Regions from separate parts of the Butyricicoccus faecihominis genome, predicted to be linked through region 1. Evidence: predicted binding sites of a transcription regulator. Region 1 holds the regulator's gene; the other holds the start of a gene.
The links. The regulator HrcA, encoded in region 1, represses chaperone genes, less so after heat shock. The targets are predictions, from matches to a motif close to TGTTAGCACTCNNNNNNNNNGAGTGCTAACA.
Positions count from the first base shown of each region.

Region 2: a site for HrcA is predicted at 1,431-1,461, ahead of htpG (molecular chaperone HtpG). Genes of this name have one in related genera too.

Region 1 is NZ_BMQH01000001.1:3,871-7,009, forward strand. Features, by position in the region: gene IEY11_RS00025 (Gfo/Idh/MocA family protein) at 1-892, opposite strand, end outside; gene hrcA (heat-inducible transcriptional repressor HrcA) at 1,196-2,242, shown strand; gene grpE (nucleotide exchange factor GrpE) at 2,271-2,798, shown strand; gene dnaK (molecular chaperone DnaK) at 2,855-3,139, shown strand, end outside.
Region 2 is NZ_BMQH01000008.1:91,330-94,468, reverse strand. Features, by position in the region: gene htpG (molecular chaperone HtpG) at 1-1,399, opposite strand, end outside; gene ung (uracil-DNA glycosylase) at 2,392-3,063, shown strand.

The DNA.
Region 1 (3,139 bases):
AGTCCACCATTTCGAGCAGGTACGCCTCTGCGAAACGCTGCGGGAAGTTCTCGACGATCTCCTGACGGGCACCGTACTGATCGTAAACCATTACACGGTCCTTCCACGGTACACCGGCTACGCGGATATGCGCCTCGGTGCCGACGATTTCGGTCTCGGTGTGGTAGCCGTGCGGTGCAGTGCGGCCAACGTGCAGGAAAGCGACCGTGCCATTGTCAAACTTGAGCATTGCCATGCCGGTCTCGGTGTCACCGTTCTCGGCAAACTCGGGGTGCTTGAAGTTGGTGCCCGCGGCGTAAACCTCGGTAACCTCACCGCCGAGGAACCAGCGCATCAGGTCAATGTCGTGCGAAGCCGCGTCAATGAAGATGCCGCCCGAGGTCTTGGAGAACTTGATGCAGCTCTCGACCAGTGCTTCCGGGTCCAGGCCGGTAGCCTTTACCAGATACGGCTTGCCGATGCGGCCTGCGTTGATCTGTGCCTTTGCATCCGCGTAGGACGGATCGTAGCGGCGCATAAAGCCAAGGAAGAAGATCTTGTCCGGGTGACGTTCAACGGCAGCCTCAGCGCGCTTGCACTCCTCGAGCGAGCAGCCGAGCGGCTTGTCGGTGAAGACGTGCTTGCCTGCATCGAGCGCGTACTCGATCATCCAGCAGTGCTCCGGAGAGGAGGAGACGATAACGACAGCTTCAATGTCTGCCTCGTCAACCATTTTCTTGTAGTCCGTGGTGGTGTACTCTACCTTGAGGTAGTCCTTTGCCCAGTCCAGCTCCTTCTGCACGAGCGAGCAGGCAGCGACCAGCTTGCAGCCGGGAATCTTGAACGCGAGATTCTGCGCGTGTACCGAACCGAGGCGGCCCAAACCAACGATGCCAACTTTGATTTCCTTCATGTTTGTTCTCCTTTTTATAGAGCGGATTTTCTCTCTACGGCAATCGAACGATTGCCTGTCTCTCTCATAGTAATTCTATCACTGCGTGGACGCGAACGCAAGGAAAAACGACCAAATCAGAGCATTTTTCATACGGTGAAAATTGGCATTTCAGCACTCGGCAGACGAGTGTGATAAAATTCCGACCATCATTTCATAAATTGTTCACAAACAGCACTTGACTTTGTCCGTATGTGGTGGTAAATTAAGTTTAGCACTCGGGGAGATGGAGTGCTAACAACCGAAAGAAAGGAGTCTGCTTCGGTGGAGCTTTCGGAACGTAAAAAACAAATACTCAAAGCCATCATCGGCGATTACATCCGCACGGCTGAACCGGTTGGCTCCAAGGCATTGACCGAGGGACACGAGCTGCCGTTCTCGTCCGCCACCATCCGCAATGAGATGAGTGAACTGGAGGACATGGGCTACCTCGAAAAGCCGCACACCTCTGCGGGACGAATCCCCTCACCGCAGGGTTATCGACTGTATGTGGATGAACTGATGGAGCGCCCGGCCGACAATGCGGAGGACGGAAACGCACTGCAGAACAGTGTGCTTACCAAGGTACGCGAGCTTGACCACCTCATTCAGGAAGCCGGCAAGCTGCTCACCAGTCTGACGAATTACGCGTCGGTTGCTATCACACCGGCCATGACGCAGATCGCCATCCGGCAGTTTGAGATCATTGCAGTCGATAAGATGAATTTCGTAATCGTAGTAGTTACGGATTCGGGCACGGTCAAGAATAAAATGGTCCGCACGGTGGCCGAGGTCTCCAAGGATGAGGCCGAGCTGCTCACCTATGTGCTCAACCAGACGTTGACCGGACTGCCGCTCTCGAGCATCACCGCCGAGCGATTCGACATTGTGCGCCGCGCCGCGGGATTGACCGCGCTGCTCGCTCCGGTGGCCGAGTACATCGCAGAGCTGATCACCGAGCTGAGCGACCAGAAGGTTTACCTCGACGGTGCCAGCAAGCTGCTTCGTTTTCCGGAGTACCGCGATACGAAAAAGGCGCAGACGCTGCTCGATTACATGGAGGACGACCGTAAGCACCTGCTGCCGGCCACCCGCAAGATCGACGGCATCCAGTTCTTCATCGGACCGGAAAACGGTGAAAACCCGCTGAGTGAAACCTCGGCGATTTACGCAAAATACGATATCGGCAAGATCGGTCAGGGTGCGATCGGCATCGTGGGTCCGACCCGCATGGATTACGCCAAGCTGTCCGCACAGCTCAGCCGCTTTGCAAAAGGGCTGAACAAGCTGATTGCCGAGACATTTTTAGATGAAAAAGACGGAAATCATTGATTTCCTGTAAACGGAGGCACAAAACGACATGAGCAAAAAGACAAAGCCGGAGGCGGAAGAGCAGGAGCAGGTAAAGACCGAGGCTCCCGCAGAGGAGACCGCTAAGGCTGATGCAAAGCCCGCGACGGACTGGGAAGCCAAGTATAACGACTTGAACGATCGTTATCTCCGCATGGCGGCGGAGTACGACAACTTCCGCAAGCGCAGCCAGCGCGAGCGCGAGCAGGCGTACACCGATGCAGTCAGCCGCGCCGTAACCGCACTGCTGCCGACCTACGATAACCTCGAGCGGGCGCTCAAGGCAGAGACCGCCGACACCGAATATAAAAAGGGTGTCGAGCTGACCATGACGCAGCTGACCGAAAGCCTCAAGGGCATTAACGTCACCGTCATCGACGCTACCGCAGGCACCGCATTCGATCCGAACTTCCACAACGCGGTTATGCACGTTGAGGATGAAAGCCTCGGTGAGAATGTTATCGCGGAAACCTTCCAGCAGGGCTTCCAGATCGGCGATAAGGTTATTCGCCATGCGATGGTGAAGGTTGCAAACTGATTACTAACTATTAATTAAAGTAAACTAAATCCTAACTATTAAGGAGTGTATTTATTATGGGTAAGATCATTGGTATTGACCTTGGTACGACGAACTCTTGTGTATCTGTTATGGAGGGCGGCGAAGCCGTAGTCATCCCTAACGCTGAGGGTGCGCGCACCACTCCGTCTGTTGTTGCATTTTCCAAGGACGGCGAGCGTATGATCGGTCAGGTCGCTAAGCGCCAGGCTGTAACCAACGCTGACCGTACCATTATTTCTATTAAGCGTCACATGGGCACCGACTACCGCGTAAACATCGACGGCAAGCCGTACTCCCCGCAGGAGATTTCCGCTATGATC
Region 2 (3,139 bases), on a different contig from region 1:
CCTCGTAGCCCTTGTCGGACAGCGTTTCCATAACCGGCAGCAGCTTGATCTTGTCAATGGTCTCGCCGCAAGCATAGTAGATATACTTCTGGTCTTCCTTCATGCGGGAAGCGTACTCCGCAAGCGATACCAGCTTGTCCTCCGTGGAGGAATGGTACATCAGCAGATCCTGCAGCAGCTCCTTGTGCGCGCCGTACTCAACATAAGCACCGTACTTAATCTGACGGCCGAATGCTGCCCAGAACTTCTCATAATCCTCGCGCTTATCCTTCTGCATCTTGAGCAGCTCGCTCTTGATCTTCTTCTCAAGGCTCTGCGCAATGGCCTTCAAATGGCGGTCGTGCTGCAGCATCTCACGGGAGATGTTGAGCGACAGATCTGCCGTATCGACCATGCCGTGTACAAAGCTGAAATGATCGGGCAGCAGATCCGCGCATTTGTCCATGATGAGTACGCCGTTGGAGTACAGCTGCAGACCCTTCTCATAATCCTTGGTGTAGTAGTCCATCGGCGCGTGAGACGGGATGAACAGCATTGCCGTATACGTTACCGCGCCTTCCACACTGGAATGGATATGGCACAGCGGCGGCTGATAATCGTAGAACTTCTGCGTATAGAAGCTGTTGTAATCCTCGTCCTTCAGCTCCTTCTTGGACTTCTTCCAGATCGGAACCATGGAATTGAGGGTCTCATTCTCGGTGTACTCCTCCCACTCCGGCTTGTAGTCATCGCCTGCATCTGCCGGCTTCTCCTTCATGCGGGAGCGCGTCATATCCATCTTGATCGGGTAGCGAATGTAATCGGAATACTTCTTTACCAGACCCTGAATGCGGTACGGCTCGAGGAATTCATCGTAATTCTCGTTCTCCGTATTGTCCTTGATGGTCAGCACGATCTTCGTGCCGTTTTCTGCCTTTTCGCACGGTGCAACCGTGTAGCCGTCCGCACCGTCGGACTCCCAGCGGTTGGCCTCGTCGCTGCCTGCCGCACGGGATACGACCTCAACATGCTTTGCGACCATAAATGCCGCATAGAAGCCAACGCCGAACTGACCGATGATGTCGATGTCGTCCTGCTTTTCGTTTTCGTTCTTGAACGCCAGCGAACCGGAATGCGCGATCGTACCGAGGTTGTTCTCCATTTCCTCGGCAGTCATGCCGCAGCCGTGGTCCTCGATGATAAAGCGACGGTTTGCCTTGTCGAGCGTCAGCTCGATCGGCAGACTGTCGCGGGTGATGCCGGTCTTGCCTTCCTTCATTGCATTATAGTAGAGCTTATCCGTTGCGTCGGATGCGTTGGAGATCAGCTCACGCAGGAAAATCTCCTTGTGCGTATAAATAGAGTTGATCATCAAATCGAGCAGGCGCTTGGATTCTGCCTTAAACTGCTTGGTTGCCATGATTACATACACCTCTGTGTTTGTTGTTCGGTATTAGCACTCTCAATCACCGAGTGCCAACATTGATATAATAAGCCTATTGCGCAAAAAAATCAAGTAGGGTTTGTAAAATTCATGGTTTGTTCAAAATCGAAATTGAGAATTGGATATGCCCGAACCGTGCAGGCGGTTCACCCTATTCGGGCGGAGAATTTTTCCGTGAACCACGGCGGGGAGTGCCGCTGCGCGCGGCAGGCGCACAAGAGGGTAGACAACCTGCGGTTTTCCACCCTCTTGTGAATCTCCCCTTTTCCCTTAGAGGGCACGGCGGTAACGGTAGAAGGAGACCGCTGCGAAAAAAAGAGTGCGGCAGAGGATTTTTCGTTCCGCGTTGTATCCGCCTATTCGTAGTGTCGGATACCGTACTGCTACATCCAATTTGGGTCTACGCAGGCGCGGCACAACAGTGCCGCGCAACACGATTACGGGTGCATATCGCCTATATCCGTAGGATTTGGATAATCTGCACAAGCAAAAAATTTGCGCGGCACGGGTATGCCGCGCCTGCGTGGAGTAAGCCGCCTGTGTAGCAGTACGGTATCTGGCACTGCGAATAGGTAGAGGAATGGACGCGCAATGCGCGCCCCTACGGAACGGTAACCCGACTGCCGTACTCCTTTTCGGAGCGGTCTCCTCTCTACCATTACCGCCGTACTATCAAGCAAAGGAAAGGTAGGAGTTCAAAGAGGAAGGGAAACCATGGGTGTCCCTTCCTTTTTGTCCCCGCGGCGGACGCCGCACGTTCCTCACCGCCGCAGCGGCGGAATCCTCGCCCGGCAATGGCGAACCACCTTCGCAGTTCGGGCACACCGGAAAACCTGTGTCTGCGACCGGTGCAGCCCGGATAGGACGAACTGTCTGCGCGATAGGACGCTCCCTATCCATTCTCAATTTTGACACACCCCCTTTCCTATGCTATACTAAAGGTAAGAAAACAATTTTGGAGTGATAGCATGGTACATCTTGGCAACGATTGGGACGAGATCCTTGCCGGTGAGTTTGAGCAGGATTATTACAAGCGCATTCGCTACTGGCTGAAAAAGGAATACGCCGAGCAGACCATCTATCCGGCGGCAGAGAACATCTTTAACGCTCTGCGGTACACGCCGTATTCCAAGGTCAAGGCCGTCATTCTCGGGCAGGACCCGTATCACGGTCCCGGACAGGCGCACGGACTTTGCTTCTCGGTTCAGCCGGGTGTTCAGCCGCCTCCGAGCCTGCAGAACATCTTCAAGGAGCTGCAGAGTGATCTCGGCATTGTACCTCCCAAGGACGGCACGCTCACCAAGTGGGCGGAGCGCGGTGTGCTCATGCTGAACACGACTTTGACCGTACGCCGCGGGCAGGCGAACAGCCATAAAAACCTCGGCTGGACGACCTTCACCGACCATATAATCGAAAAGCTGAACGAGCATGAGCAGCCGATCGTCTTTCTGCTCTGGGGCGGCAATGCCCGCAGCAAGAAGAAACTCATCACTGCACCGCAGCACCTCGTGCTCGAAAGCGTGCATCCCTCTCCTCTGTCGGCGTACAACGGCTTTTTCGGCTGCAAGCACTTCTCCAAATGCAATGCGTTTCTCGAAGCGCACGGCATCGACCCCATCGACTGGGATCTCAACCATTAAATCGTGAGCTTCCGCACCATTTTCCGGGTGCGGAAGTTTTTTTGACTTTTTTCAAAATTCCTATTGACAAACAGGA